4 regions of the Brachybacterium sp. AOP42-C2-15 genome follow, and region 1 is predicted to be linked to each of the others. Evidence: predicted binding sites of a transcription regulator. Region 1 holds the regulator's gene; each other region holds the start of a gene.
The links. Region 1 encodes LexA, which represses DNA repair genes until DNA is damaged. Its sites were predicted from a motif close to TCGAACANNTGTTCGA; they were not measured.

Region 1 (7,775 bases):
GCGGTCTCCGGCAAGCGCACCGGGCGCATGGGGGACATCGTCGCGACCATCCAGGGCGAGCAGGACCGGATCATCCGCTCCGAGAACCGCGGGGTGATGGTGGTCCAGGGCGGCCCCGGCACCGGCAAGACCGCGGTCGCGCTGCACCGCGCCGCCTACCTGCTCTACACCCATCGTCGCCGCCTGGAGCACACGGGTGTGCTGATCATGGCGCCGACGCCGGGGTTCCTGCGGTACATCGAGCGGGTGCTGCCGAGCCTCGGCGAGTCCGGGGTGGTGATGCTCACCCCCGGCGAGCTGTTCCCCGGGGTGGAGACCTTCCTGCACGATGACGACGAGGTGGCACGTCTCAAGGGCGACAGCGCGATGGCCGAGCTGCTCTCGCGAGCGGTCAAGCAGCGTCAGGTGGTCCCTCAGGAGGACGTCCAGCTGCGCATCGACGGCACCCCCATCACGCTGACCCGAGAGGTGATCCGCGCCGCGCGCAGGGAAGCTCGCGCCACTCACAAGCCGCACAACTCCGCGCGCGCCGTCTTCGTGCGCGCTGCGATGGACCGGCTCGTGGACAAGTACGAGAAATCGCTCCGCAGCCAGGGCCACACTGTGATCCCCGAAGATCGGGCGGACCTGCTCGCAGATCTCCGCAACAACCCCGAGGTCAAGCGTCAGCTGAACCTGGCCTGGCTCCCCTACACCCCGCAGGGATTCCTCCGGATCCTGTTCTCCCGCCCCGAGCGTCTGCGGGCGGTCGCCCCCCACAGCCTCGCAGACCGGGTCGAGCTCCTGGTGCGGCCCAAGGATGCACCCTGGACCGTCGAGGACGTCCCCCTGCTCGACGAGGTCGCGGAGCTCCTCGGAGAGGACTCCGCACCGGCCGAGGCGCGGGCCCGCGACGATGCCGAGCGCCGCAAGGCCGACGTCGACTACGCCCGCAGGGTCATCGAGAACGTCGACACCTCCGGGATGATCCGGGCCGAGGACCTCGCAGACCAGGTCAGTCAGGTCAGAGACGGGCGGACCCTCGCCGAACGCGCCTCCTCGGAGCGCAGCTGGACGTACGGGCATGTCGTGGTCGACGAAGCCCAGGAGCACTCGCCCATGAGCTGGCGCGCGCTCATGAGGCGTGCGCCCACGAAGTCATTCACGGTGGTCGGGGATGTCGCGCAGACTTCCTCCGCCGGCGGCACCGACTCCTGGTCGGCCGCGCTCTCGCCCTATATCCAGGATCGCCTGCAGATCGAGCACCTCACGGTCAACTACCGCACCCCGAGCCGGATCATGGACCGTGCGGTGGCGATGGCCCGCGCGCACAACCTGCCGGTGACAGAGGTGAGCTCGGTGCGCGAGGGAGATCGTGATCCCCGCATCGAGCGCACCGAGGAGTCCTCGCTCACCGCCCGGACCGCTGACGCGGTGGTGACGGTGCACCAGGAGCGACTGGGACGTCTCGCCGTGATCGTGGCCGACGAGCGCATCTCCGCGATCGCCGCCGAGCTCCGCTCCCGCAGTGGGCTGCCGAAGGTGGGCGTGGGATCCGCGGGCGTGGACGACGAGATCGCCGTCATGTCGGCGCAGGACGCCAAAGGGCTCGAGTTCGATGCTGTCGTGCTGGTGGAGCCCGCTGAGCTGATCGACGCCCACGGGGCCGGGGATCTCTACGTGGCGATGAGCCGATCCACCCAGCATCTCGGAGTGGTCCATGCGCGCGCACTTCCTGCCGGCATGGCCGGCTGAGGACCACCCCGTCCGCTCACCCGCTGACCGTCCAGCAGACGAGGATCGGCGGCCGTGGCTTCCCCTCCACGACCGCCGATCAGGTGTGCGCTGCAAGAGCGCACGAGGGATATCTTAAGCACAGGAACAGGTGCTCAAGCGCCAGATCCACAAAATCTACGAAACCCGCACGATCCGGCGGCGGATGCATCCCTGCGATCCCGCTCAGCTCGGCTCAGACGGAGGTCTCCTCGACACCCGCCCCATGCAGGCCCTCGGCACGCAGACGTGCGATGGCGGCCTCGAAATCCTCGAGCGAGTCGAACGCCTGGTACACGCTCGCGAAGCGCAGATAGGCCACGACATCCAGTTCCTGGAGGGGCTGCAGGATCGACAGGCCGACCTGATGGGCATCGATCTCCGCGAGCCCGCTCGAGCGAATGTTCTCCTCGACCCGCTGGGCGAGCATGGCCAGCTGGTCGTCGCTGACCGGACGCCCCTGGCATGCCTTCCGTACTCCGGAGATCACCTTCGCCCGGCTGAACGGTTCGCTGACCCCGGAGCGCTTGAGAACCGACAGCGACGCGGTCTCCGAGGTGGAGAAGCGCCGCGAGCAGTTGGGGCACTGGCGGCGCCGACGGATCGTCGCACCGTCATCGGACGTGCGCGAGTCGACGACACGCGAATCGGAGTGGCGACAGAACGGACAGTGCATCCACTCAGGGTACCGGCATCGGATCCGCTCAGCGGATCGCATCCCCTGAGACGGGCAGCTCGATCTGCTGGCCCGCGGTCACACGGCCGGTGGGCAGGTGGTTGAGGGTACGCACCTCAGCGACGAACTCCTGCTCGCTCATGGCCTCCGGAGCGAACTCCTCGGCATAGCCCCAGAGGGTGTCTCCCGCCTCGACCGTGATGGTGACGGGCTGCTGGGAGTCGGTCCCTGCCAGCGCCGCAGGAAGATCCACCGTCAGCAGCACGGCGGCAGCCACGAGCAGTCCCAGCAGGAAGGCGAGGCCAGCGAGGAGGAAGCGTCCCCGACGGGTGGGGACGAGTCGAACGCGTGCTCGATCTGCACCCTCGACGCGCTGCTCGCGCTGCGCCGGAAGAGAGAGGACCGTGGCGGTTCCAGTATTCATATCCGAACTCCTGTTCGATCGAATGTATGTGCGACTGTAGCCCGACGTTCCGGCGACACGCAAGGGAAACATCGAACACATGTTTGGCTTCTGCCTCACGCCGCCCTACGCTGGGTCACACCACATACGGAACCGCGAGGGTCCGACAGACGACGCCAGGAGGCCTCACGATGACGCCGAGCACCCCCAAGCCGATCCGGTCCCGCGGCGAGGCTCCCGCCGATGAGCGCACCGAGGGGCTCAGCCGGCGGCAGAGGCTGATCCTGGAGACGATCAACGCTGCGGTCGCCTCACACGGCTATCCGCCCACCATGCGCGAGATCGGCGATGCCGTGGGGCTGACCTCCTCCTCGTCGGTGGCCCATCAGCTGCAGTCGCTCGAACGCAAGGGCTTCCTGCGCCGCGATCCCAAGCGCCCGCGGGCGATGGAGGTCGTGATGCCAGAGGCGGATGACGCCCCCGCGCCCCTGCCGGTGACCGAGCTCAGCCCGAACTCCGTGACGGTGCCACTGCTGGGGAGGATCGCCGCCGGTGTACCGATCACCGCCGAGGAGCAGATCGAGGATGTCTTCACCCTTCCCCAGCGTCTGGTGGGCGACGGCGACCTCTTCCTGCTCCAGGTGGTCGGGGATTCGATGATCGACGCCGCCATCTGTGACGGCGACTGGGTGGTCGTCCGCTCGCAGAACACCGCGGAGAAGGGCGAGATCGTCGCGGCGATGATCGATGGCGAGGCCACCGTCAAGACGTTCGTGCAGCGCGACGATCACGTCTGGCTGATGCCGCACAACCCTGCCTTCGCACCGATCCTGGGCGACCATGCCGAGATCCTCGGGAAGATCGTGGCGGTGCTGCGCGCGATCTGAGCCCCCGCTCGATCCGGCGCCGGGGCTGCAGCGACGCCCTGCGTCAGCTCTCGGAGAGGCGTCGCAGCGCGCTGATCGCGACCTCCGGGTCCGTGGTCGGCCACAGCGGGGGCATCGACTCCCGCAGATAGCCGCCGTAGCGAGCGGTCGAGAGACGCGGATCCAGCACCGCGACCATCCCGCGGTCCGCCGTGGAGCGGATGAGCCGCCCGGCCCCCTGGGCCAGCAGCAGGGCCGCATGCTGGGCCGAGATCGACATGAAGCCGTTGCCGCCCCGCTGTCCGATCCGCTCCTGGCGGGCTGCGGTGAGCGGATCATCAGGCCGGGGGAAGGGGATCCGGTCGATGGTGACCAGGCGCAGCGAACGTCCGGACACGTCCACGCCCTGCCACAGGGTGAGGGTTCCGAACAGGCTCGCATCCTCCTCGTCACGGAAGGTGCGCACCAGGTTCGCCATCGAGTCCTCTCCCTGCACCGCGATCGTCAGGTCGAGCCGAGCTCGCACATGCTCGGCGGCGAGCTCAGCTCCCCGCCGCGAGGAGAACAGGCACAGCGCACCGCCCTGAGAAGCCTCGACCAGCTCCGTGAGGTGGTCGAGCATTGCCGCGGAGGGCCCCTCACGCCCCGGCTGCGGAAGATGACGAGCGGTGTAGAGGATCCCCTGCCGGCGATACTCGAAAGGACTGCCCACATCGAGTGCCGCCCAGGCGTTGGCGTCCTCCCGCGGCGGCAGCTCCGCCGGGTCCATCCGCGCGGCGCGAGCCAGCCCGACCTCCCCGGCAGCGGGTTCGAAGCGGCCCCCGAGGGCCAGGGTGGCGGAGGTGAGCACGGCAGTGCGGTCCTCGAGGATCGCACCGCGCATCGCACCCGCGACGCTCAGCGGAGCCACCTGGATGCTCGAGCGCCCGGTGGCCTGGGAATGCGAGATCGAGACCACGTCATCCTCATCGGGAGCGGCGAGCCGTTCGCAGACGTCGATGATCTCCTGGAGGTTGGCGCGAACCGTCTTGCGCGCGCCGGCGGAGGATTCGTCCCCCGCATCCTTCGCGTCCGAGTGGGCGGTGCGGGCCTCGACCCGGAGCTGGGTGACGGCGTCCCCGAGCCGCGCCGGGAGATCACCGATCACGCGCCCGTCGGGAGACAGCTCGAGGGCTTCGCGCAGTTCTTCGGAGGCGTCGTCCAGCGCCGTCCCGGCCACCCCGAGGCCACGCAGGTCCCGCACCGTGCCTCGGAGCATGCCGGGGGTGAGCACATCGGTGACGGCGCTGGTCACCCGGGCGGAGAGATCGTGCGCCTCGTCGAAGACGACCACATCGTGGTCGGGGATGATCCCGTGGTTGTCGAAAGCATCGATCGCGAGCAGGGCATGGTTGGTGACCACGATGTCGACCTCGCGCGCGAGCTCTCGGCTGCGCTCGGCGAAGCAGTCCTCCACCATCGGGCAGCTGCTGCCGATGCACTGATTGCCGGTCACGGAGACCTGGCGCCAGGCGCGGTCCGAGACGGCATCCTGGAGCGAGTCTCGGTCCCCGCTGTCCGTCTCCTCCGACCACTCGCGCAGGCGCCGCACCTGGTCTCCCAGGCGCTCGCTCCCGGTGCGGGCAGGATCGGTGGAGGCCTCGGCGAACAACGCCCCCGGATCCACGTCGACCGGATAGCCGCCGGCGATCTTGTGCTTGCACAGATAGTTGGCCCGCCCCTTGAGCAGCGCATAGGTGGGCGTGCGCGACAGATGCGGGGCCACCGCCTCGACCAGGCGCGGGAGGTCCTTGCGGACGATCTGGGTCTGCAGCGCGATGGTCGCGGTGGAGATCACGACCGGACGCCCGCTGACCAGTGCGTGACGCAGGGCCGGCACCAGATAGGCGAGCGACTTGCCGGTGCCTGTGCCTGCCTGCACCAGCAGATGGCGGCCGCCGGACATCGCCAGATCCACGGACTCCGCCATTGCCTGCTGGCCCGGACGGGGCGCTCCGCCGATCGCTGTCACGGCGGCGTCCATCAAGGTGGACAGGGGGATCTCACCAGCCGCGGGGGACGCGGGATGGTCGGTGGCGGCGGTCATCCGGTCAGGGTATCCGCGTCCGGTCCCGCGCCGTCTCAGGCTCTGCCCGACAGGCCGCTCTGCTGCGGCTCAGGCCACACCCCGGAGCTCGGCGGCGAGTGCCTCCTCCACGCGGGCATGGAGCCTGGTGCCCTCCATCAGGTGCTCCTCGGCGAGAACCTCGCCGGTGGAGTGGACCCGGGAGATGAGATCTCCGCGGGAATAGGGCACCACCAGGTCGATCTCCACGGCAGGACGGGGCAGGCGCTCAGCGATCAGCTCGCGCAGCTCCTCCATGCCCATCCCGGTGCGGGCAGAGACGACGATGCTCGTGCCGACCTGGCTGCGCAGCCGCGCGATGGTCTCCGGCTCCGCGACATCGGCCTTGTTCAGCACCACGATCTCGGGGACGTCGAAGCCCTCCAGCTCACCGAGCACAGCACGCACCGCGGTGATCTGCCCCTCGGGGTCCGGATGCGAGGCGTCGACCACATGCAGCAGCAGGTCCGAGCCTCCGACCTCCTCGAGGGTGGAGCGGAAGGCCTCGATCAGCTGCGTGGGCAGATGCCGCACGAAGCCGACCGTGTCCGCGTAGGTGAACTCGCGACCGTCCGGGGTGGTCGCTCGCCGCACCGTCGGGTCCAGCGTTGCGAACAGCGCGTTCTCGACCAGCACACCTGCGCCGGTGAGGCGGTTCAGCAGGGAGGACTTGCCTGCATTGGTATAGCCGGCGATGGCGACCGCCGGCACTCGGTGGCGCGCGCGATCCGCTCGCTGGGCAGCCCGTCCCGGCGCCATCGCCTTGATCTCGCGGCGCAGCTTGGCCATGCGGTCGCGGATGCGTCGCCGGTCCAGCTCGATCTTCGTCTCACCCGGACCGCGCGAGCCCATGCCCGCTCCGGCACCGCCCACCTGGCCGCCGGCCTGCCGGGACATCGACTCGCCCCAGCCACGCAGTCGCGGCAGCAGGTACTCGAGTTGCGCCAGCTCGACCTGCGCCTTGCCCTCGCGGGACTTGGCATGCTGGGCGAAGATGTCCAGGATCAGGGCGGTGCGGTCGATGACCTTCACCTTGACGATGTCCTCGAGCGCGCGGCGCTGGCCCGGCCCGAGCTCACCGTCAGCGATCACGGTGTCGGCTCCGTTCGCGGCGACCAGGTCGGCGAGCTCTGCGGCCTTGCCCTTGCCCAGGAAGGTCGCCGGGTCGGGGTGTGCACGGCGCTGCAGGACGCCGTCGAGCACCTCGGAGCCGGCGGTCTCGGCGAGCGCCGCCAGTTCCTGCAGGCTGACCTCCGCGTCCTCAGCGTTGCCCGAGGTGTAGAGGCCAGCGAGGACCACCCGCTCGAGGCGCAGCTGGCGGTACTCGACCTCGGTGACGTCCTCGAGCTCGGTGGACAGGCCCGCGACGCGTCGAAGAGCCTGCCGGTCGGCGAGGTCGTACTGCTCACCGTCGGCGTCAGAGCTGAAGGTGACGGAGGAGACCGAGGCGTCCGCGCGCGAGAGGATCCGCTCGGTGAGGGCGTCACGGGGACGGGACGAGGCCGTCGGGGCGGACTCTGCGGGGCCATCCGCGCTGTTCGAGTGCTCCGCGGCCCCGGTCCTCCCCGTGCTGGTCCCGTCGACGTCGGAGTCGGAGTCGGGTTCGGGATGGAAGGCGATGGGCACGGTCGGGGTACTCCTTGGCGTCGGGGAACTGCAGTGATCCCAGAGTCCCACGTCCGCACCCGCCGGTCGAGTGATTTTGCGCAGGGCGGAGCAGGCGTGAGCGTGGGCCATGACGCTTCTGCTCGGCACTCCTCCTCTGCCTCCGTATCCTGCAGGGGTGGACGAGCACTACTTCACCCCCTCCCCTGCGGCCGCAGATCGCCGCTTCCCCTTGCCGGTGCGCCTGGCGGGTCGTGAGCTGGACCTGGTCTCGAGCACCGCGGTCTTCAGCGGGCACGGCCTGGACAAGGCCACCGCAGTGCTGCTGGGCCGACTCGACGAGGTGACCCAGCCGCCTCCTGCCGCGAC
Region 2 (7,775 bases), on a different contig from region 1:
AGGACATGGATTTGGTGCCGCTGAGCACCCAGCCGTCGGCCTGGGGCCTGGCGGTCATGGAGGGGTTTCCGGCATCGGATCCGGCGCCCGGTTCCGAGAGTCCGATCGCCACGATGTCCTCGCCGCTGGTGATCCGGGGAACCCACCGTGCTGCGACCTCCCTGCGTGCGGTGCGCGCCAGGATCTGGCCGACGAGGGAGCCGATGACCTGGACGTAGGCGACGGTGAGGTCGCCCCGCGCGATCTGTTCGGTGAGCATTCCGGTGGTGAGCGCGCGCTCGCTGCGGCCGCCGAGCGCCGTCGGGAGCTCCGGGGCGATCAGCCCGCGTGCCCCCATGAGCAGGCGCAGCTCCGGCTCGATGATCTGGTTCTTCTCTCGCTGGGGGTAGTCGGGGGCGATCTGAGCGGCGACCTCGGCGGCCGCGTCGATATAGCCCTGCATCGCGTCGTCGATGACGAAATCCATGAGGCCTCCTGGGGCTTCGGGCTGGAGTGAAAGGAGCGGTGAGCTACGTGAGGTCGCCGAGCAGGTCGGGGTAGTGGCTGCGATGTTCGGGGCGGATCGCGGTGGAGAGGAGGAGGGCGGTCTGGGTGCGGAGGAACTCCTCGAACGTCATCCGCGGTGCGAAGTACCAGTGCTTCAGCGCCCAGGAGTGGGCCACTGTGAGCAGGTCATAGGAGTACAGCTCGGCGTGGACGGGGCGGAGCAGCCCCTGCCCGATGGCGGCGTCCACGGCGCTGCGCAGGGGTTCGACAGTGCGGATCTCCAGCTCCTTGACGACCGCCCGCCCTGCCTCATCCAGGGTGTTCGACTCGCGATAGGTGAGCATCACCGCCTGGCGGTTCTCCCGGATGACGGTGCAGTAGGCGGCGAAGGCGCCGGCGATCTGGCGGACCGGATCGTCTTCGGGTTTCAGTGCCTCCGAGAGGAGCCGCCCCATCTCGTCGAGCACCCCTTCGGTGACGGCCTGCACGAGCTCCTGCTTGTTCGCGAAGTACCGGTAGATCAGGCCGACGGAGACGCCGGCCGCGGCGGCGATCGACTGCATCGAGACCGCCTGCGAGCCGCTCCGCTCCATCAGCGGGACGGCCGCGTGCAGGATCTGCCGTCGGCGCGCATCGGACCTGGCGGCGCGGGCGGCCTCCTCCGGAGCGATCGCTGTGTCAGCGCGGAGCATGACCTCCCCTTCGGTGGGTGAGCGAGCTGGGTGAACATCATTCATCAGAAATGAATGGTGATTCACTGACGAGTCTGGCGCGGTCGGGGCGGCACGTCAAGGGGTGGGGATGGCTGACTCGAGTGCGGGGGTCTGCTGCTGCTCGTGGAGCGCACCGGGAGGGATGTGCACGTTGTTGCGTCTTTTTCAGAGTCGGCGTTGAGGAATTGTGGGCTGCGGGATGTGGTCAGATTCCGATATTTCTGAGTGGTGGGCAGATGTGGGCCTGGCCATGGCTGTTGGTTGTCACCGTTCCTCCACAGCGCCTGGTTGTCCACATTCTTATCCACAGCGTTAGGGGGCCCGCCAGAGTTATCCACAGGGATGGAGGGGTGCTGGTTCTGCGATTCGAACCTCCGTACGATCGAGGCATGGACGCGAAGATGCCGAACGACGATGGGGACAGCCCCGGTGGGGCCGAGCCCCGCCATGGTGCTGCCTCGCCGTCAGCGGACGTCCTGAGCTCCGTCGCCACCCAGTACGCAGATATCGATGCGAGTGGACCCGCGCGGGTACTGCTGGCGCAGGTGCTCGCCGCGACGCTCGTGGCCTTCACCGATACCCGCGCGGTTCGCGATCCGCTGCCAGAGACGGCACCCGGCTCCCCGGAGGAAGCACTGGCCGTCCTCGCGGGGCTCGACCATCTGCGCGCCTCTCTCGCCGCGGTGGATGCCACCTGGCAGGTCGCCGCGGAGCAGCGGATCCGCGCGGCCGATCAGGGCCGCGGGATCCCTGCGTCGAAGCAGGGCAAGGGGGCGAACCAGGAACTCGGCCTGGCACGTCGGGTCTCGCCGGCCGCCTCGGCCTTCTCGCTCGCCTCGGCGCGGCGTCTCACCCAGCACATGCCCGGCATGGTCGACAGCCTGTGGGAGGGCTCCGTCGCCGAGCAGCAAGCCTCCGTGGTGGCAGCCGCTCTCGCGGGGGCGAGCCCCGACACCTGTGCACGGATCGACGAGATGATCCAGGAGAACCCCCATCTCTTGGAGGGGAAGGGCAAGAAGCGCCTCCGCTCAGACATCGACAAGCTGATCCAGAAGCTCGAGCCCGAAACTTCCCGTGCACGTGCGGAGCGCGCTGCCCGGGCCCGGCACGTGACGATGACTCCGCTGGCAGATGGGATGGCGCGCGTGACGGCCGTGCTGCGCGGGATCGACGCCGCTGGCATGATGCGTGCGCTCGCCGCCAAGGCCAGGTCCTTGAAAGCTGCGGGGGATCGGACCCCGACCCCGGCCCTTGAGGCAGATCTGATGGTCGACGTCATCCTCCACCCGCACCCGCACCCGCACCCGCACCTGCACCCGACTGAGTTGCAAGAGCGGAGTTCCTCCGACTCCCAGGAGCGAACTTCCGAAGAGTCTCCGGATCACGGCGACGCCCAGTCTCCGGCACCGACGACCTCGGCACCCCGCCAGCCTCGCCCGACCCCGAATCTCGACATCGGAATCGTCATCACCGATACCGCTCTGCTGGGCCGTGATGGAGATGCCGAATGCGCACAGCTCGAGGGATACGGGACGATCCCTGCCCACATCGTGTCCGACACTCTGTTGGGCAGGCCTCCTGGCCAGGTGCAACCAGCCGCTGAACTCCACCCCGACGACGAGGTCTCCGCGGTGTTCCGCCGTCTCTACACCAGCCCCCGCACAGGCGAGCTGGTCGCGATGGAGTCCCAGGCGAGAGCATTCCCTGCAGGCCTTGCGAGGATGATTCGATGGCGGGACACGACCTGCCGTACGCCCTGGTGCAACGCTGTGATCCGCCAGAGCGACCACGTCATCCCGTATCACCGCGGCGGGCCCACCAGCTTTGCGAACGGCCAAGGCCTGTGTGTGCGCTGCAACCTGCTCAAGGAGCTCGGGCTGTGGGTGCTCACGGCTGTCACGTCAGTGGAAGGTGACGATATCGGGGACGTGGATGGCCGCGTCGCGACGACAGCGATCACGCCGAATCCCGTCACACCGAGCCGTGTCGAACCGAACCCTGCCGAGCCCATCCGTGTCAGGCCGAGTCCCGTCGAACCGAGCCCTGCCGAGCCCATCCGTGTCAGGCCGAGTCCCGTCGAACCGAGCCCTGCCGAGTCGAGCCCGAGGCCGCAGGCAGCACCGCGAACGCGGGGGACGGCGGCATCGCAGCGAGAGAACTCTTGGCCCTCGCAGTCACCGCCGGCCGCCTGGATCTGGACCAGTCCACATGGCGCACAGGGCATCTCTCCGACACCGCCGCTGGTGGCCCCGCATACATCGACGGCTGAGGACAGACCCTCCGATGAGGGCGGCTCGGACCAGCCGAAGGGCCAGGCGGCAGACCCACCTGATGCGCCCGGGCCCGCATCTCCGGCGTGAGCGCGGGACGCTTGCACGTCGTCCGGCCACGTCCCGGTGTCGCCTACTCGCCGACGCTCACCACTCCCAGCTCATAGGCCCGGATGACAGCCTGGACGCGGCTGGGCACATCGAGCTTGAGAAGGATCCGGCCGAAGTGTGCTTTGACCGTGGACTCGCTCAGGTGCAGCGTCTGGGCGATCTCCGAATTGGTGAGACCTCGACCCACCAGGAGGAACACCTCACGCTCGCGCTCGGACAGCAGCGAGAGCTGGTCCTCCACCTCACGGCTCGTCGGCCCGGGAAGATGCGGCACCGCGAGCTCGATCAGCTTTGCCGTCACCCGCGGTGAGATCACCGCATCGCCGGTCTGCACCGTGCGCACTGCGGCCACCAGCTCGTCGGGCCGGGTGTTCTTCAACAGGAACCCGGCTGCGCCTGCCTGCAATGCCCCGAAGGCGAACTCGTCGCGATCGTAGGTGGTCAGCACCAGCACTCGGACGTCCGGCACCGCGACCGAGAGCTGCTTCGTGGCCTCGATGCCGTCCATCCCGGGCATGCGCACATCCATCAGCACCACATCGGGCAGGAGCTGGCGGGCCGTGCGCACGGCTTCCATGCCGTCGGACGCCTCGCCCACGACCTCGATATCGGGTTGGGCATCGAGCACCAGGCGCAGCCCGTACCGGATGAGCTCCTGGTCATCGACCAGCAGCACACGGATGCTCGCAGCCGCATCGGCCGGGCCAGCCACGCCAGCCACGCCAGCCACGTCAGCTGCCGCAGCCGCGTCAGCAGGGTCGGCTCCGTCTGCCATGGCAGTCTCCTCGCTCATCGGTTCTCGGCGGGCAGACGCACCGCCACCCGCCACCCGCCGCCGGCGCGAGGGCCGGCTGTGACGTGCCCATCGTAGAAGGCGGCCCGTTCCCGGATGCCGACCAGGCCGCGTCCCGGATCGGTGGCGGGAAGAGCCGGCGCCGAGGTGTCCTCGACCAGGATCGTCACCTCGTCCGCCCCGATCAGGATCCGCACCAGCACGCCCCGCACCTCGCGCGCGTGACGCAGTACATTGGTGAGCGATTCCTGCACGATCCGGTAGATCGTCAGGCCGATGACCGCGCCCGGATCCAGCTCCCCGCGGCACTCCAGCCGTACCGGCAGGCCCGCCGCCCGGAACTCCTCCACCAGTGCGGGAAGCTCCTCGACCCCGAGGGTTGCCGGCAGCGAGGATTGCCCAGAACCCTCCAGACCGCGCACCGGTCCGAGCAGCCGGCGCACCTCGCCGAGGGTGCGACGCCCGGTCTCGGCAACTCGACCGATCGCCCGCTGCGACTCCTCAGGGTGCTGCGAGGCGGAGGCCTCAGCGCCGTCGGCCAGGGCGATCATCACCGACAGGGAGTGCGCGATGACGTCGTGCATCTCGCGGGCGATGCGCTCCCGTTCCAGGGCCGCGGCGATGCTCGCCTGCTGGTCACGCTCACGCTTCATCTGCTCGGCGCGCTCGACCAGCGCGGCGATGTGCCGCCGGCGGTGCCCGATGTTGATCCCCAGCAGGGCTGTGATCAGCGTGAAGGCGAGGAAGAGGAGCGTGAGGCTGAACCAGTCCAGCGGCCAATCCTCGACCGCGGCCCGCGGGGCCAGGCCCAGCAGCGGCGGACCGAGCCGTGTGCGCAGGGCGAGCACCAGTGCGGCGATCACCGCGACCACGGACGTGAGGCCGAAGCATGCCCACGCTTGACGGGCGCTGCGGGTCACCCCGGCGCGATACAGCGCAGGCAGCACCAGGAATGCTTCGGCCATGCTGCCCACCGCGGCCGTGAGCGGCAGCAGCACGAGCATCGCCGTGAACGCCGCGCCGGGATGCCGGGGCCGGACCAGCACGGTGGTGACCCCGGCCAGTCCCAGCAGCATGATCGCCCACGCCGGCGCGCGCAGAGACGACTCGAGGGAGAGGAACCCCAGCGCGATCGCGAGCAGCAGGTAGGCCGGCAGGATCACGACGTCGGTCCGGCCCCACCGCACCCCAGGGGTGGGGAGGAGCCGGTCCGCGTCTGGAGGGGTGCTCATGCGTCGCGATTCTGCAGGGCGATCGCTCCCGCCGCCAGCGCGAGCACCACCCAGATCGAGACGATCAGCCAGCCCGCAGCGGTGCTGATGTGCCCGTTCCAGATGTCGAGCAACGGACCGCCGGGGGTCTCGACCCGCGCCATGGTGTCTCCGGCATTGCCGAGCAGGGTCACCCGGGCGACGCGCGAGAGCAGGCTGTAGGGGAGCGCGGAGGCGAGGATCGGACCCAGCAGGGTCGCAGCGAAGATGAGGATCGCGCCGACGGTGGTCGAGCGCACCAGCATCCCGATGCCCACGCCGACCACCGCGCACATGCCGAGATAGGCCGCGGCACCGAGCAGCGCCACCAGCACCCCCTGGCCGTTGAGCGGAGCCTCCAGGCCGTGCTTCACATAGAAGGGGTAGGTCGCGGCCCACGCCCCGAACACGGTGACCAGCGCAGTGGCGGTCACGGCGATGAACTGCACGGACGCCTTCGCCCACAGCACGCGCAGCCGCGTCGGCGCCGCCATCAGGGTGGTCTGGATCGAGCCGGAGGAGTACTCCGCGCCGACGGACATGACCCCGAGAATCCCGGCGATGATCTGGCCGAGCACCACCATCGGGATGGTCACGTCCCCGATCGTCCGCTCGAGCGATGGGACCGACGGGACCCCGGAGGATTCCAGGGTGGCGCCGAGGAACAGGCTGCCGCCGAGGCCGACGGCGAAGATCCCGATAAGTGCCAGGACGGCCGAGGGCAGGCTGAGCAGCTTGATCCATTCCGAGCGCAGGGCGTCGCCGAAGGAGGGCCGACGGGTAAGGGCGGCGCCGCGCTGAAGTGTGCTGGTCAGAGGGTCGAAGGTGGTCATCGCGTCGTTCCATTCGCTGCGGTGGTCACCGCACGGTACTCGGCGGAATCCGCCGTGAGGGACAGGTAGGCCTCTTCGAGGGAACCCTCGAGGGTGGTGAGCTCGAACAGGACCACGCCCGCGGTGGCGGCGATGCCGGCCACCTGTTCAGCGGTCAGCCCTGAGATCTCGACGGCGCCGTCGGCCGTGTGCGAGACGGCGACTCCAGCAGAGACCTCAGAGGATCTCACCGCGGCGGTCAGCTCCGGCCCGTCATGGGAGCGGGCCCGGACCAGGGTGCGGGTGGCGCCGGAGATGACCTCGCGCATCGGCCCGTCGGCGAGGATCCTGCCGCGCCCGATGACGATGAGGTGATCGGCGGTCTGGGTCATCTCGCTCATCAGGTGCGAGGAGAGCATCACCGTGCGTCCCTCGGCGGCGAGCTGACGCAGCAGCGCGCGGATCCAGAGGATCCCCTCGGGGTCCAGACCGTTGACCGGCTCGTCGAGGATGACCGTCTGCGGGTCGCCGAGCAGCGCTGCCGCGATGCCCAGGCGCTGCCCCATCCCGAGCGAGAATCCGCCGACGCGCTTGTGCGCCACGGACTCGAGTCCGGCCAGCCCGATCACCTCGTGCACCCGGGCGGTGGGGATGCGGTGGGTGGCGGCCAGGGCGAGCAGGTGCTTGTATGCGCTGCGGCCGCGATGCGCGGCGCGGGCATCCAGCAGCGCTCCCACCTCGTGCAGCGGCGCGGCGAGGTCGCGGTAGGCCGTGCCGTTGACCGTCGCCGTGCCGCTGGTGGGGCGGTCCAACCCCATGATCATCCGCATCGTCGTCGACTTCCCGGCACCATTGGGGCCGAGGAAGCCGGTCACCGTTCCGGGTGCGATGGTGAAGTCGATCCCGTCGACCGCCACCTTCTTGCCGTACTGCTTCGTGAGGGCGTGAACCCGGATCATGTGAGCACCTTTCGTCCTGGCCGACGCTACGGGCGCTCGCGCATCCCGCACATCGGCCTGCGGTGCGGACTTCCGGCACTGACCAGTACCGGGGTACACATGCTCAGCGGGCGCGCCGCCTCCCTGCGGGAGCCCGCGAGCATCGTCTGAGGATCGGCCTGCTCAGCAGGGAGCGGGGACCTCGGCCATGTGCGGCACCTCTGCTGCGGCCCGCGTCTGCTGGCGGCGGTGCACCGCGTACGACCAGCCGGCGATCCCCAGGCCCAGCACGGCCAGCACCACGCCGGTCCACGCCGGAGCGAGCAGGCCCCAGCCGGCGGCGAGCACGCCCGCGCCGAGCGCAGCGCCGAGGGAGTTGCCGATGTTCAGCGCCGAGTGGTG
Region 3 (7,775 bases), on a different contig from region 1:
ACATGACGCCCGAGAAGGTCGTGGAGGTCCAGAAGTACGGTCGCGAGCCGATCTCCCTGCACACCCCGCTCGGTGAGGACGGCGACAGCGAGTTCGGCGACCTGATCGAGGACTCCGAGGCCGTGGTCCCGGCCGATGCAGTGAGCTTCACCCTGCTGCAGGAGCAGCTCCACTCGGTGCTGGACACCCTCTCCGAGCGTGAGGCCGGAGTGGTCTCGATGCGCTTCGGGCTCGAGGACGGTCAGCCCAAGACGCTCGATGAGATCGGCAAGGTCTATGGCGTGACCCGTGAGCGGATCCGTCAGATCGAGTCCAAGACCATGTCGAAGCTGCGTCACCCCTCGCGCTCGCAGGTGCTGCGCGACTACCTCGACTGACGTTCAGCAGTGAGGACGGGCCCGGTTCCACTAGAACCGGGCCCGTCCTCTGTCCGCCGCTCGGCGGACGCTCGCACACAGCAGTGATCAGCACGTAGCAGCGATCGGCACGAACCCGGGAGACGGAGCACCGGCAATGAGGACGACCACGGGCACGGACGCCGCCACCACGGTGCGGATCCATCGCGTAACCGGCGAGGACTGGGCCAGCCATCGGGATCTGCGGCTGGACATGCTCGCCGCCGACCCCGAGGCGTTCTGGGCGGATCCGGCAGAGGCCCGCCGCCGAGACGAGCGGCAATGGCGCCGGGAGATCGCCGGACCGCGAGTCCATCTCCAGGCCCGACGCGGGGGATCGGTGCTCGGCGGGATCGCCCTGCTCCCTGCCGGCTACACCCCCGAGCATGTGATCCCCGCGGACCGCGCCTACATCGTCTCGCTCTGGGTCCGTCCTGCTGCTCGCGGCACTGGACTCTCCCGTGTCCTCCTCGCGAGTGCCGCTCGTCTCTCCCTCGAGCTCGGGCGACCGGACCTGCGGCTGGATGTCGACGACACCAACACTCCGGCTCAGGGTCTCTATGAGCGTCTCGGCTTCGCCGCCACTGGGGCCCGGGAGGCCCGAGAGGGCCGCAGCACCTACTGGGTCGAGTACGCGATCCACGCCGAACAGCTGCTGCGCGTTTGACCTGCTGAGCGATTGGGCTGCTGCACGACCCACCTGAGCGCGCCTACCCGCAGTGCGCGCCTGCAGGGCGTCCCCGCAGTGGGGCGGACAGGCAGACGAGAAGGGGGGGCGCCCCCCCGGGGGGGGGGGGGGGGGGGCGGTTTTTGTGCCACCCGGGGGGGGGCGGGCGGGCGGGGGGGGGCGGGCCCCCCGCCGCGTGCGTGCTGAGGTGCCATCGATCAGATCGTGGCGGGGACATCCTCGTCGAGGAACTCGTCCTCGCCGAGGGGAGCCTCGGTCGCCGGCGCCTCGGGCTCGGCGGCGTACTTGCCCACTCCGAGGGTGCGGAGGATCTTCTCCTCGATCTCCGCGGCCAGGTCCGGATTGTCCTTGAGGAACTGTCGGGAGTTCTCCTTGCCCTGCCCCAGCTGATCCCCCTCATAGGTGAACCAGGCACCGGACTTGCGGACCAGGCCGTGCTCGACGCCGAGGTCGATCAGGCCGCCTTCGCGGGAGATCCCCTCGCCGTAGAGGATGTCGAACTCGGCCTGCTTGAAGGGCGGAGCCATCTTGTTCTTCACGACCTTGACCCGGGTGCGGTTGCCCACGGCGTCGGTGCCGGTCTTGAGAGTCTCGATGCGGCGGATGTCCATACGCACCGAGGCATAGAACTTCAGCGCCTTGCCACCGGTGGTGGTCTCCGGGCTGCCGAAGAACACGCCGATCTTCTCGCGCAGCTGGTTGATGAAGATCGCGGTGGTGCCCGAGGCGGAGAGCGCACCGGTGAGCTTGCGCAGCGCCTGCGACATCAGGCGAGCCTGCAGGCCGACGTGCGAGTCGCCCATCTCGCCTTCGATCTCTGCCTTGGGCACCAGTGCGGCGACCGAGTCGATGACGACGATGTCCAGTGCGCCGGAGCGGATCAGCATGTCGGTGATCTCCAGGGCCTGCTCACCGGTGTCCGGCTGGGAGACCAGCAGTGCGTCGGTGTCGACGCCGAGCTTCTTCGCGTACTCCGGATCCATCGCATGCTCGGCATCGATGAAAGCCGCGATGCCGCCGTTGCGCTGCGCGTTGGCCACGGCGTGGAGGGCGAGCGTGGTCTTGCCGGAGGACTCCGGGCCGTAGATCTCCACGATGCGCCCGCGGGGCAGACCGCCGATACCCAATGCTGCGTCCAGCGCCACCGAGCCGGTGGGGATGACCTCGACCGGCGGGCGGGTGTCGTCGCCCAGGCGCATGATCGAGCCCTTGCCGAACTGCCGATCGATCTGCGCGAGTGCGCTGTCGAGCGAGGAGCTGCGGTCCTTTGCGGACGACTTCGTGACCGGGGGCTTGGATGACTTCGGTGCAGCCATGTGCTTGTTCCTTCCTGAGGGCCGGGAGTACCGACGCGGTGACCAGTGCGGCCACACTAGGCGCCGACCCCGACATTCGACCGCTGTCCGTGACCCCTGTGGATGGAGGGGCGCTGGGGAGGAGAGGTCGGTGTGTGGAGCGGGTGCTGGGAGGACCGTCGAGGAACAGACTACCGAACAGACGTTCGAACGCGAACCAGATCGCGGCGTGTCGTGCGGTGTGTCGTGAACGGATCTGCTCGAGAGCTCGGGCCTGCTCAGCGCCGCCGCTGCGCGAGCGGGATCTCCCACCGCGCGGAGTCGGGGACGTCCATGGCATCGCACAGGGCTGCCCACACCGAACGCACGGGGACCCCGTGCTCGAGAGCCTGCTCGGCGGTCAGTCCGCCGATCTCCTCGAGCACGAGGTCCTGGGTGTATATGCGTGCGAGTGCCGGCCCGAAGACATGGTCGGCCAGCTCGGTGAACTCGCTGCGTCGCACCTCAGCGAGCGCCGACCAGCGGCTTCGTGCCGTCGACCAGACCCTCGGGGACGGTATCGGGGATCGTCACCTGCTCAGCGATCGCGATCCTCTCGGACACCTCGCGCAGCACGAAGGACAACGGGAGACCGAGCGCATCGGTCACGGAGACCAGCAGCTCGCTGGAGGCCTCCTTCTGGCCGCGCTCGATCTCACTGAGATAGCCCAGTGACACACGGGCGTCGGAGGATACCTGCCGAAGCGTGCGGCCCTGGGTACGGCGCGCGTCGCGCAGCACGTCTCCCAGCTCCTGGCGGAACAGAATCATGGACCTGCCTCCTTTCCTCTGACTGTGGGTGAACTGATGGTGCACCTCGGGAATGCGGTACGTCGATGTCATCACAGAAGGCACAACGCCCGCACCCGAGAAACTGTTCCCCAGAGTGTAGTGGGCCACGCCCGATCATTCCCTGGAGGGTGTGCATGGCGGGACGATGGGGAGGAGCGATCAGCGCTGACTGGCTGAGCTGGGCGGCTGCTGCTCCGCGAGCGCCTCGTCCAGCAGCACGAGTGCGGCATCGACGGTCCGGGACCGGATCTGGGCTCTCCCCCCGCTGAGACGGAGTTCACGGGTCACGGTTCTCGCGCCGCGCTGGGCGAGGCCCAGGAACACCGTGCCCTGGGCGACCCCCCTCTCGTCAGGGCCGGGGCCCGCCACCCCGGTGGTGGACACGGCGATATCGGCGCCGTACAGGCTGAGCGCTCCTTCCGCCATCGCGGTCGCGACCTCTGCAGTCACCGCACCGGTGGCGGAGAGCAGGTCAGGGTCGATCCCGAGCACACGGGTCTTGGCCTCGTAGGAATAGCAGGCCGCTCCCCCGGCGATCGCCGCACTGGCCCCGGGCGCGTCCACCAGGCGGGCCACCAGTCCGCCGGCCGTCAGCGACTCGGCGGTCGCGATCCACCATCCCCGTGCGGAGGCGCGGGCGATGAGGGAGGCAGGATCGACGGGTCGTTCACCCTTGCTGCCGGACCCGGTCCCGTTCCCGTTCCGGCCAGCGGTTCCAGCGCCGCTCCCGGTGTCTCCCCCTTGGACGGCTGCGTCGTGCGACGACGAGCCCGGCGACGTGCTCATGCGTTCCCGGCCAGGGCCTCACGACGCAGCCGCAGGCCGTCCTTGAGGTTGACGACTCCGGACCAGACGGTCAGCACCACGGCCAGGAGCACCAGCGCGAGGCCGATCCAGCGGGCCGGGGTCCACCACAATTCGAAGGGGATCAGGCAGAAGGTGATGGCGATGGTCTGGACCATCGTCTTGGCCTTGCCGGCCATGTTCGCCGGCAGCGCCCCGTACTTGAGGATCGTGAAGCGCATGATCGTGATGCCGAACTCGCGCACCAGGATCAGGATTGTCATCCACCACGGCACGTACTCCCACACCGAGAGCATGATCAGCGCTGCCCCGGTCATCGCCTTGTCTGCGATCGGGTCCATGATCTTGCCGAAGTCGGTGATCAGGTTCCGGCTGCGCGCGAGATAGCCGTCCGCGAAGTCCGTGATCATCGCGAGCACGAACACTCCGGCGACCAGCAATCTGCCGGGCACCGAGTCTGCGTACAGGATCGCGAGCACCACCAGCAGCGGGACCATCGCACACCTCACCATGGTGAGGATGTTGGCGATGTTCCAGAGCGGGACCTCTTCGGTGCGCGGGGTGGTCATCGGGGCTCCTGGCTGTGGGGCGGGGTCCGCATCGGTGATGCGGGCTGAAGGTGGAGGTGGGCGGTCGAGGCTGAACGATCGCTGGTGAGGTGGGCGGACGGCGGGGTGGGTGGACGGCGGGGCGAGTGAACGGAGTGGCTTGCGGGGTCGCTCGCCGGCTCAGCGGCCGGTGAGGCTCCAGACGTCCTCGCTCTGCTCCTCGTCCCCGTCATCGTGATAGTCGATCGCGGGCTCGGAGCCGTCATCGGCCAGCGGATCGTTCGCGTAGCGATCATCCCCGCCGTGACCCTCGGCGACCGGCTCCGGATCCTCCTGTTCGAGGTCGACGGCCTGATCGGCGGCATAGGGCTCATCCTCGCCATCCGCCGGGACGTCCTCGCCGCGGATGCGGGCGATGGCGGTGCCGAGCTCGTCGGGATGGACCAGCACGTCGCGGGCCTTGGATCCCTCGGAGGGGCCCACGATCTCGCGGGACTCGAGCAGATCCATCAGGCGACCAGCCTTCGCGAAGCCCACCCGGAGCTTGCGCTGCAGCATCGAGGTGGAGCCGAACTGGGTGGTGACCACGAGCTCCGCTGCCTGCAGCAGGACGTCGAGATCGTCGCCGATGTCGTCGTCGATCTGCTTCTTGGCCGCGACGACCTGGACGTCCTCGCGATAGTTGGGCTTCATCTGGGTCTTGACGTGGTCGACGACCTTGTGGATCTCGGACTCGTTGACCCAGGCGCCCTGAACACGCATCGGCTTGGCCTTGCCCATCGGGTGGAACAGGGCGTCGCCCTGACCGATCAGCTTCTCGGCGCCGACGGAGTCGAGGATGACCCGGGAGTCCTGCAGCGACGAGGTCGCGAAGGCGAGACGGCTGGGCACATTGGCTTTGATGATGCCGGTGACGACGTCGACCGAGGGGCGCTGGGTGGCCAGGATCAGGTGGATCCCGGCAGCTCGTGCGAGCTGCGTGATGCGCTGGATCGACGCCTCGACGTCGCGCGGGGCGACCATCATCAGGTCCGCGAGCTCGTCGACCACGACCAGCAGGTAGGGGTACGGGGCGAGGCGGCGCTCGCTGCCGGCGGGCAGCTTCACCTCTCCGGCCCGGACGGCCTTGTTGAAGTCGTCGAGGTGCTTGAACCCGAAGGCGGCGAGGTCGTCGTAGCGGGCGTCCATCTCCTTGACGACCCACTCGAGGGCTTCGGCGGCCTTCTTCGGGTTGGTGATGATCGGAGTGATCAGGTGCGGGATGCCCTCGTAGATGGTGAGTTCGACGCGCTTGGGGTCCACCAGCACCATCCGCACCTCCTCCGGCGTGGAACGCATCAGGATGGAGGTGATCATGGAGTTCACGAAGCTGGACTTGCCGGCTCCGGTGGCACCGGCGACGAGCAGGTGGGGCATCTTGGCGAGGTTCGCGACGACGTAGCCGCCCTCGACGTCCTTGCCCACGCCCATCACCAGCGGGTGCTCGTTGCGGCGCGCCACGGAGCTGCGCAGCACGTCGCCCAGCGCGACCGTCTCGCGGTCGGTGTTGGGGATCTCGATGCCGATGGCCTTCTTGCCGGGGATCGGCGAGAGGATCCGCACGTCGGCGCTGGCCACGGCGTAGGAGATGTTCTTGTCCAGGGCCGTGACCTTCTCGACCTTGGTGCCCGGAGCGAGCTCGACCTCGTAGCGGGTCACCGTGGGACCACGGGAGAAGCCGACCACCTCGGCATTGACGTTGAACTGCTCGAAGACCTCGCCGAGTGCGGCGACCACATGGTCGTTGGCCTCGGAGCGGGTCTTGTGGGGCGGACCCTCCAGCAGGAAGGAGGAGTCCGGCAGCGTGTAGACGATGTCTCCGGCGAGCTCCAGCTGTTCGCCGGCGCGGGGAAGGTCGCCCATCGGTGGCGGGACCAGCTCCGCCTTCTCCTCCTGTGCCGGCTTGGTCGGCACAGCCTTGGTCGGGGTGGTCCTGGCGGCGGCGGACTTCGCGGCCGAAGGCAGCGGCGTCGTGGCATCGGGGCCCGCCGCGCCCTTGCCCGGGAAGGTCTTGGCGCGGTGGTTCTCGTCCTCGACCACGTCGTAGACATCCGCGGCGTCGGCGGGGGCGCTGCGGCGCTGGGCGGTGCGGCGGCTCTTCTTCTTCGCCGTCGCCGCCGTCGCGGCGTCCTCGTCCACGCCCTGTTCGAAGGCCTCGTCGCCGACGTAGCCGAAGTTCTCGTGATCGCGCTCGGCCGCTTCGGCCTTCTCCCGACGGCTGCGACGGCGGGGCCTGCCGGTGGTCTGGGCCTCGGTCGCCTGCTCGTGCATCGCGGGGTCCACCCGGCGGGGGCGCAGCCCGAAGGCGACCCGCTCCGCGTCCTCCTCCTCGCTGCGGCCCACGGCGACGTCGTAGACGTCGCGCAGGCGCGAGGGGATCGACTCGACCGGGGTGGCGGTGAGCACGAGGATCCCGAAGGCGATCAGGAGTGAGTGGATGACGACCACCGCGACCGGCGGGAGGAGCGCCTCGAGCGGGGCGGCGGCCAGGAAGCCCAGCACCCCTCCCCCGCGGGCAAGCGCGTCGATTCCGTCCGCCGGAGCGGGCAGCCGTGCCGAGACCGAGGCGATCGCCGAGATCGCGGTGAGCAGGATCGCGATGCCGATCGCGATGCGGGAGTTGGCGCGCACCTGATCCGGGCGTCGGAACATGCGCAGGGACCAGCCGGCGGCCAGCAGCGGGATCACCATCGAGGAGATCCCGAAGGTGCCGGCCACCGCGGTGTGCACGGCACCGAGCACCGGTCCCGTGGACTGCCACCATTCGACGACGGCGACCAGGATCGCGATGAGCAGGAGGAACAGCGCATAGCCGTCACGTCGCTGCTCAGGGGCGACCTCCCATCGCTGCACGCCGATCGAGCGGATCATTCCGCCGACCATGCGAGCGATCGCCAGATAGCCGGAGCGCACAGCGCGCACCGGCAGAGGGAGCGTCGAGGGGTCGTTCGCCCCGGAGCCGGTGGTGCGCGAGGTGCCGGCAGCAGCGGTCCGAGAGGAGCCTTTCGACGCACGTGCGGGGGAAGACGTACGTGTCGCCATGAGCCCGATGCTACATTCCGCGCCACCCCGCACTCGGGAGGCGGGGCCCCCGGCCTCGTCACACGGGCGGTCTCAGAGCCGGCTCGCCCCGGACGGGAGGGTCAGGACTCGATGACGACGGGGACGATCATCG
Region 4 (7,775 bases), on a different contig from region 1:
GCTGCCAGGTCACCGACCAATACCGATCCACCCAGCGGCGCAGAGGCGCAGCCGGCTGTGCGTGGTCGTAGTGGGCGTGAAGGAGGAACTCCGCAGGATTCAGCACATGCCCGAGCATGTGGCCAGGCGGCCCCTGGCCCGGTATCGGCTGTCCCGGTGCGGTCTGGCCCGGTGCGGCCTGGCCCGGTGGCAGGTGACCGGCGGGCGTCCCACGGAAGGACCGCGACCCTGTCGCGTTCGTCCAATCCTCCGCGCTGCGCATGGAGGCAGTCTGGCAGGCATGACAGATATCCCCGTCGCCCGCCTTGCCATGATCACGCTCGATGCCACCGATCCGGAGCCGCTCGCCCAGTTCTGGTCGGCTGTGCTGGGCTGGCCGATCACCGTTCTCACCGAGCAGTACGCGATGCTCTCCGGTCCCAGCCACGCGCTGGGCATCGGCGCGATCCCCGATCATCAGGCCCCGTCCTGGCCGGATGACGGGCGCAAACAGTTCCACTTCGATCTGGCCGTCGAGGATCTCGAGGCGGCGGCGGCTCGCTGTGTGGAGCTCGGTGCCGAGCGGGTGGAGCCCCAGCCCGGCGAGACCTGGGTGGTGCTGCGCGATCCTGCTGGCCACCCCTTCTGCCTGACCGACGCTGCGGCGTGGGGATGACAGGACGGGAGACCCGTCCCCGTCAGCCGTTTCGCTCGCTCGCCAGCAGCGCGTAGGACATCCCGTCCAGCCAGCGCCCGCTGCGGTGGAGGGACTCCTCGTGGAAGGTGCCCTCGAGCCGCAGTCCGATCTTCTCCATCACCCGCCGCGAGGCGAGGTTCTCCGCGAAGCACGACGCTTCGACGCGACGCACACCGAGGCCGTCGATCGCGAGGTCGAGCAGGGCCCCGGCGAACTCGGTACCGAACCCGCGGCCGTGGATCGCCGGGTCCAGGACCCAGCCGATCTCAGCCTGCTGCCCAGCGGCCTGGTCCTTCATGTCCGCCTGGGACCACGCGTCCTGCCGCTCGAGCTTGCCGGAGGCGATGATCCTGCCGTCGAGCAGGCCCACCACGCAGCTGCCGAGAGTCTTGTCCCACCACTCCTGATGGTCCTCGAGAGACGTGTTCAGCGTGGTGGTCCATTCCTGCACCTCGGGCAGGCGGAACCATGGCCACACCGTCTCGGCGTCCTCGGAGAGGCCAGGACGCAGGATGAGGCGGCGCGTGTGCAGCGGCCAGTCGAGGTCGGCAAGGCCAGTGAGGGCGGTGGGCGAGCGCGTCATCGGGACAGGATAGCGGTGCGCTCAGAAGGGTGGCGGACGGTGCTCCGGCAGCGACGCCAGCGGCGGCGGCCCGGGATCGGTGAGCTCGTCGTACTCGGGCCGGGAGTAGTACTCGGTGAGATGGAGCCCCCACCGATAGGCCTCCTCGCGGTCCGCGCTCTCGGCGGGACTCTCGTCGAGGATTCCGAGGCGGGTCACGGCTTCGAACTCGAGATCGCTGCGGTACTGCTCCCATGCACGGTGCAGCTTCTCGGAGAGTTCCCTGGTGACGAGGTCGGTGTTCTTGGCGACGTCGCTGACCGCAGCGCCGCCGATCCTCCAGCGAGTGACGCCGGTGACTTCGTTCCGATCGGGATCGAGAAGTCCGGCGGTCTTCATCCGGTGGTGGGTCCTGCACAGCCGGTGGAGGTTCTCGATCGTGGTGGGGCCGCCTCGGGAAGGTTCCTCGAGGTCGAACTCCTCGATGTGGTCCATCTCGCCGATGGTCATCACAGAGCGGGCGCAGCCGGGCACCGCGCAGACGGGGTCGATCAGGCGGAGGTTCTCGGCCATCGCCGCGGAAGGGCGGTAAGTCTGGGACGCGCTGGGCAGGTAGTCCCCCGAGATCGGGTCGGTGAGCACCCGTTCGACGGCAGGCGCCTTGGCGACCATCTGCCGTGCCATGCGTGGTGGGATCGGGATCGTGCCGTCGAGCATGGCAGGTGCATTCGAGAGGCCGAGCAGCGTGAGCACGGGCACGACGAGCGAGATCCGGAAGGCTGGCGCGGGGACCTCTACCGTCCCGGTCTCGAGCATCGAACGGACCGCCACCGCATACTGCAGCGCCGCGAGGGACAGGTGCCGGCCCTCGCGCGCGGCGTCCCCATCGAGGTCGAAGGGGATCGGCGCACCGGTCTCGAGAGCGTGTCGTTGGGCGTCCTGGACGGCGCGTGCGGAGGCATCGAGCCGTTGACCGAAGGCGGTGATCTCTGGGATCGGACCGCGGATCATGATGCAGGCAGTGCCATCACCGTCGGGTGAGGGCTGGATGAACACGCCGCGCTGCTCCTGCGGAGTCTCCTGCACCGCCGCGCGGCCGAACCATTCGATGAGCGTGCGCAGCTCGCGGTAGAAGCGCTCGACGTCGATCGCCTCGAGCTGCCAGACCGCAACCCGCTCGTCGACCTGACGCCGCTGGACGTGCGTCAGCCGCAATACGCTGCGGATCAGCCACTCGAACCAGTCCACGGGCAGCGCGCCCTCCTCCACCCGTGCGAAGCATGCGGGCAGGTCGGTGACCGCGACGTGCGCATCCCGGAGGCGGTCTTCGCCACGGGACAGCTTCATGCGCAGACCTGCAGAGGCCGCCAACGCGTGGAGGGCCTTCTCGTCTCCCTCATCGCTCTCGGACCAGAGGGAAGCGAGGTCACGTATCTCGGCGACATAGAGGGCGGCGTGCTCCTGCCGTCGGCGGCGGAAGATCCGCAGCACAGTCTCAGCCTCCGGGGAGCTGGGAAGGACATCGGCGCGCTCCACGAGGGCTTTCGAGGTGAGGAGCTTGCGCGCCCGCACCGGGGCGCGGGGAGGCTCCGCAGCGCGGGAAGGCTCCGCATTGGTCTGCTTCATGGCAATCCCCTCCTCTGCACCCTTGCTCGTGCCCTGTCGTGATCTGCGGCGCCGACGACCGATCCCCACACCGGATGTTCGATCGAATGTTCGACCGAGCGTGCGACCAGGTGCCGACATCTCTCATTTTAGAACACATGCTCGACAAGCGCCAGAGAAACATCCGCTCCTCGCGAATTTGTGGATAACCCACGGCGGTGGAGGAACGGTCGCGATATCCACAAATCGTGCACCAATTGGGGATACTCGCAGGTCACCAGTGCGCGCGCTCGGCATGACGACCGCCCCCGCGCCAGCCGCGCGAATTGCGTCCACGCCATATCCGCAGGCCACAAAGCTACCGCGCGATAATGCACATTCGCCGCCGCACTGCAAGCACTTCTTGAAAATGTGGATAGAGCGGCATCACGACGAGCCACCGAACATCACGCCGAGCCACCGAACGTCAGGCCGGGCCACCGAACTGCAGCGCGGTCTCCCCGTACTCCTTGCTGCCGTCGTCCGCCCAGCCCTCGGGCCAGTCGACGGGACGAGTGCGTGAGGAGCGCTCGATGACGACCAGCGCATCCTCCGCCAGGGCGGGGCGGAGGGTGAGCAGAAGCTGCTCGAGCGCCTCGGTGGTCACGTCATACGGCGGGTCGAGGAAGACCAGGGTGGCGGCGTGGCCGGAGGGCTGCGATGCCGGCTGCGCGGCGAGCTGGGCCGCCACGGCAGCGGCCCTGCCGACTCGGATGTCCGTGCGCTCGGTGAGGCCGAGGTCGGCGGCGGTGCGGCGCAGCTGCTTGGCGGTCGGGCCGTGCAGCTCGACCAGCAGGGCATGCTCTGCGCCCCGGGACAGCGCCTCGAAGGCGAGTCCGCCGGTGCCCGCGTAGAGATCGAGCACGCGGGCGCCGACCAGGGCGTCCCAGCCCTCGAGCCGGTTGAACAGGGCTTCGCGCACCTTGTCGGTGGTCGGGCGGGTTCCCTTGCCAGGAGGGCCGGGGATGGTGCGGCCGCCGAGGGTGCCGGAGACGATGCGCGGCATATCAGCTCCTCTCCACGTCGGGGTCGGCATCCCGCAGCCGGTCCGCGACGGCACCGGCGAGAGCGGGGTGGGTGGTGAGCTCGGGGTCGGCGGCGACCACGGCGAAGGCGTCCTCGCGGGCCTGCTCGATGGCGCGGGCGTCACGGATGACATCGAGGTGCTTGAGGGTGCGCTGCAGGCCGGACTGCTCCTCCCCCACCAGATCGCCGGCGCCTCGGCGACGCAGGTCGAGCTCGGCGAGCTCGAAGCCGTCGGTCGTCTCCGCGATGGCGTGCAGGTGCGTGGAGTGCTGCTGCCCGGGCTCGCCGGAGGTGTCGAAGAAGGCGATTCCGGCGTGCTCCCCGCGACCCACGCGGCCGCGCAGCTGGTGGAGCTGGGAGACGCCGAAGCGTTCGGCGTCCAGGATGATCATCACCGAGGCGTTGGGGACGTCGACCCCCACCTCGATGACGGTGGTGGAGACCAGCACGTCGATCTCGCCGCGCAGCATCTGTCCCATCACCTCCTGCTTCTCCTCCACGGACAGGCGGCCGTGGAGGATGCCGAGGCGGGCCCCGGCGAGCTCGGGACGCTCGGCGAGCCGCTCTGCGGTCTGGGTGACGCCGCGGGCGGGCTCGAGCATCGGCGGCCCCTCCTTGCCGTTCTCGTCGAGGATCAGCGGGGCGGGCGCGTCGGCCTCGTCCTCATCGATGCGGGCGCAGACCACGAAGACCTGACGGCCCGCGGCGATCTCCTCCGCGGCGCGCTGCCACATCCGCCGCTCCCACTTCGGGAGCTTCTCGTGGACCACGAAGCTGGTGACGCCGGCGCGCTGCCCCGGGCTCTCGCTGAGGGTGAGCACGTCGAGGTCGCCGACGGTCGCGAGCGCAGCGGTGCGCGGGATCGGGGTCGCGGTCATCACGATCACATGAGGGCTCTTCCCGGCGGCACCCTTGGCGCGCAGCCGGCGGCGATGGTCGACCCCGAAACGGTGCTGCTCGTCGATCACCACGAGGCCGAGCGAGGCGAACTCGACCTTCTCGGCCAGCAGCGCATGGGTGCCCACGACGATCCCGGCCTGCCCGGAGGTGACGTCGAGCAACGTCTCTCGACGGCCAGCGGTGCGCTGGGAGCCGGTGAGCAGGCGCACGCGGGTCGCGGCGGCATGCCCATCGAGCTGACCGGCGCGGGCGAGGTCCCCCAGCAGGGTGATCAGGGTGCGGTGATGCTGCTCGGCGAGCACCTCGGTGGGGGCGAGCAGCGCGGCCTGGTGGCCAGAGTCCACGGCGCGCAGCATGGCCCGCAGCGCGACGACGGTCTTGCCCGAGCCGACGTCCCCCTGCAGCAGCACGCTGGTGGGATGCCCCTTGCCGATGCGCTCCTGGATCATCGTGCCGATCTCTCGCTGCCCCTGCGTGAGGGTGAACGGCAGGCGCTCATCGAGCAGAGGCTGCAGCGGCCCTTCAGCGGAGAGGACGGGGGCGGGGGTGCGTTCGTCCTGGGCGCGGCGCTGAGCGAAGATCGCCTGCAGGATGAAGGCCTCCTCGTAGCGGAGGTGGGCCATACCGCGGCGGGTGTCCTCGACAGTCAGCGGGATATGGACCAGGCGGGACGCCTCGGCAAGCGGGGGCAGGCCGCGGCGGGCGATCACCTCGTCCGGCACCGGGCGGGTGAGGGAGTCGGCGAACTCGAGACCCTTCTCAGTGGCCGAGCGCATGGTGGCCTGGGAGATGTTCTGGCGCAGCGGGTAGATGGGGCGGGGCCGCTGGGCCCAGGCGCGGCCCTCGTCGGTGTCCTCGATCGTCTCGTAGTCCGGGTGGGTGATCTGGAGCGAGTCGCGGTAGTCGTCGAATCCAACGGTGCCGTGCACGATGATCAGCGCGCCGACGGGCAGTCGGCCGCGGTGCCACTGGACCTGATGGGGCTTGGTGAGGAAGAAGGTGAGCGGCATGTCGTCGATGCCGTCGGAGACGGTCACCTCGAGGATGAAGCCGCGACGGCTGCGCATCGCGCGATCGCGCACCGAGACCACCGAGACCACGGCGCTGACGGCCTCGCCCTCGTTGACCTCGTGGAGGGAGCGCAGCGGAGCGGGCACGACATAGCGGCGCGGCGCGAAGCGCATCATCGTGTCCAGGTCCCGCACCCCGAAGGACGCCATAGCCTTGGACTCCTTGGAGATCAGCAGCTCCGTGAGCGGCATCGAGCCCCGTGCGGACTCGTGCCTCCTGGCCATGCGGACGTCTCCTCGTGCTCGATGTGCGCCGCCCGGTGGAGTGCGGCGCGCCAGGCCCTATCGTGCCACCATCCGGCAGTGCCGTGATGGAGTCCACATGGGGAGGAAGCGTCCCCCGCTTCTGACCCGCGAGCATCTGGGCTATGATTCCGTGGTTGCCCTGACCTCCGGGGGGTCGCACCTCCGTGCTCACCCAGGTCACCGACCCCGCCGTTCCGGCGCGGGGGTGGAGCGGGCACCGCGATCAGAACATCGACGTACCAGGAGACGACAGTGGCTGCTTCCACGTGTGACATCTGCGCCAAGGCCCCGAGCTTCGGCAAGACCGTGTCTCACTCGCACCGCCGCACCTCGCGTCGCTGGAACCCGAACATCCAGTCCGTCCGCACTGTGATCAACGGCACCAGCAAGCGCGTGAACGTGTGCACCTCCTGCCTCAAGGCAGGCAAGGTCAGCACGCTCGGTGCCTGAGCGAGACCGCACAGCATTCATCCACGAGAGCCCTCACCCGATCGGGTGAGGGCTCTCGTGCATTCCGGGCGCGCTGCACCAGCCCACCGAGGAGACTCCATGCCCGCGTCAGCACCCACCATCCTGGCCACCAGCGCCGGCTACCGGCCACATCCCCGGCTGCGCTTCGGCTTCGGGCCGATGATGGCCTTCGCGATCGAGCTCGGGCAGGAACGCGGGCCTCGCACCGACGGGCCCCCGCGGATCTGCAACATCGGCACCGCGAGCGGTGATGACAAGGGCTTCCAGCGAGATATGGAAGAAGCGGCAAGGGACGCGGGATACGTCCTGCACCATCTGAGCCTGTTCACCCAGCCGAACGTCGAGGACATCGAGTCCTATCTGCGCGGGTTCGACGTCATCTGGGTGAACGGCGGCTCGGTCGTGAACCTGCTCGCGGTATGGCGCGCGCACGGCCTGCCCGAGATCCTCCACCGGCTCTGGCAGGACGGCGTGGTGCTGGCCGGGATCTCCGCGGGGTCGATCTGCTGGTTCGAGGGCGGGGCCACCGACTCCTTCGGCCCGGATCTGCAGCCGGTGACGAACGGCCTGGGCTTCCTGCCCGGCGCCAACGGCGTGCACATGGACTCCGAGGCCGGTCGCCGGCCGCTGCTGCGAGAGCTGGTGGCCGACGGGACACTGGGTGCCGCCCTCTGCACCGACGACGGCACGGGCCTGCTGTTCCGCGGCACCGAGCTGGTCGAGGCGGTCGCGGAAGTCGACGGGGTGCGGGTCACGCGGATCGAGCGCGGGGCCGACGGTGACGCCGTGGAGGCCGATCTGCCGGTACGACGCCTGCACTGAGGATCAGGGCACGTCGCGCAGCAGCGCGGTGAGGCCGTTCGGGATCTCGACAAGGTGCACCGGATCCACCTCGGTGCGCCGCAGGGTGGCCAGCAGCGGGGCGGCGTGCGGGTCGGTGGGATGGTTGTCGAAGTCGACGGTCTCCGTGCCCAGCTCCCGCAGGCCCTCGAGCAGAGCGGCGAGGCAGAGGGCGACATCGGCACGGGCCGTCGGGGCCGACGCATCGATCGCCTCGAGGGCTCCTTCTCGGTGCCGGCCGACTCTCGCGCCCTCGTCCTCGTCCCTGCCCTCGTCTTCGTCCTCGCCCTCGTCCGCGCGGTAGAGGTCGGCCAGCGCCGTGATCTCGCCGCCGCGGATC

Region 2: ACT3SQ_RS16130 (DUF222 domain-containing protein) is a predicted target of LexA. The motif match lies at 1,566-1,581, and genes of this name have one in related genera.
Region 3: recA (recombinase RecA) is a predicted target of LexA. The motif match lies at 2,573-2,588, and genes of this name have one in related genera.
Region 4: ACT3SQ_RS09600 (HNH endonuclease signature motif containing protein) is a predicted target of LexA. The motif match lies at 2,994-3,009, and genes of this name have one in related genera.

Annotation. Positions count from the first base shown of each region.
Region 1 covers NZ_JBQSWK010000023.1:5,572-13,346, reverse strand. The annotation lists gene ACT3SQ_RS12830 (HelD family protein) at 1-1,734, shown strand, start outside; gene nrdR (transcriptional regulator NrdR) at 1,949-2,428, opposite strand; gene ACT3SQ_RS12820 (peptidoglycan-binding protein LysM) at 2,457-2,852, opposite strand; gene lexA (transcriptional repressor LexA) at 3,023-3,718, shown strand; gene ACT3SQ_RS12810 (ATP-dependent DNA helicase) at 3,762-5,783, opposite strand; gene hflX (GTPase HflX) at 5,853-7,427, opposite strand; gene ACT3SQ_RS12800 (class I SAM-dependent methyltransferase) at 7,585-7,775, shown strand, end outside.
Region 2 covers NZ_JBQSWK010000037.1:20,679-28,453, reverse strand. The annotation lists gene ACT3SQ_RS16140 (acyl-CoA dehydrogenase family protein) at 1-466, opposite strand, end outside; gene ACT3SQ_RS16135 (TetR/AcrR family transcriptional regulator) at 510-1,178, opposite strand; gene ACT3SQ_RS16130 (DUF222 domain-containing protein) at 1,589-3,559, shown strand; gene ACT3SQ_RS16125 (response regulator transcription factor) at 3,603-4,355, opposite strand; gene ACT3SQ_RS16120 (ATP-binding protein) at 4,370-5,605, opposite strand; gene ACT3SQ_RS16115 (ABC transporter permease) at 5,602-6,456, opposite strand; gene ACT3SQ_RS16110 (ATP-binding cassette domain-containing protein) at 6,453-7,394, opposite strand; gene ACT3SQ_RS16105 (MFS transporter) at 7,557-7,775, opposite strand, start outside.
Region 3 covers NZ_JBQSWK010000025.1:23,611-31,385, forward strand. The annotation lists partial or broken gene ACT3SQ_RS13480 (RNA polymerase sigma factor) at 1-377, shown strand, start outside; gene ACT3SQ_RS13485 (GNAT family N-acetyltransferase) at 514-1,062, shown strand; gene recA (recombinase RecA) at 1,281-2,399, opposite strand; gene ACT3SQ_RS13495 (DUF3046 domain-containing protein) at 2,657-2,881, opposite strand; gene ACT3SQ_RS13500 (helix-turn-helix domain-containing protein) at 2,883-3,188, opposite strand; gene ACT3SQ_RS13505 (CinA family protein) at 3,369-3,995, opposite strand; gene pgsA (CDP-diacylglycerol--glycerol-3-phosphate 3-phosphatidyltransferase) at 3,992-4,582, opposite strand; gene ACT3SQ_RS13515 (DNA translocase FtsK 4TM domain-containing protein) at 4,742-7,642, opposite strand; gene ACT3SQ_RS13520 (ribonuclease J) at 7,744-7,775, opposite strand, start outside.
Region 4 covers NZ_JBQSWK010000014.1:33,476-41,250, reverse strand. The annotation lists gene ACT3SQ_RS09615 (helix-turn-helix domain-containing protein) at 1-118, opposite strand, end outside; gene ACT3SQ_RS09610 (VOC family protein) at 281-655, shown strand; gene ACT3SQ_RS09605 (GNAT family N-acetyltransferase) at 678-1,259, opposite strand; gene ACT3SQ_RS09600 (HNH endonuclease signature motif containing protein) at 1,281-2,864, opposite strand; gene rsmD (16S rRNA (guanine(966)-N(2))-methyltransferase RsmD) at 3,310-3,888, opposite strand; gene ACT3SQ_RS09590 (ATP-dependent DNA helicase RecG) at 3,890-6,103, opposite strand; gene rpmB (50S ribosomal protein L28) at 6,377-6,574, shown strand; gene ACT3SQ_RS09580 (Type 1 glutamine amidotransferase-like domain-containing protein) at 6,674-7,417, shown strand; gene ACT3SQ_RS09575 (GNAT family N-acetyltransferase) at 7,421-7,775, opposite strand, start outside.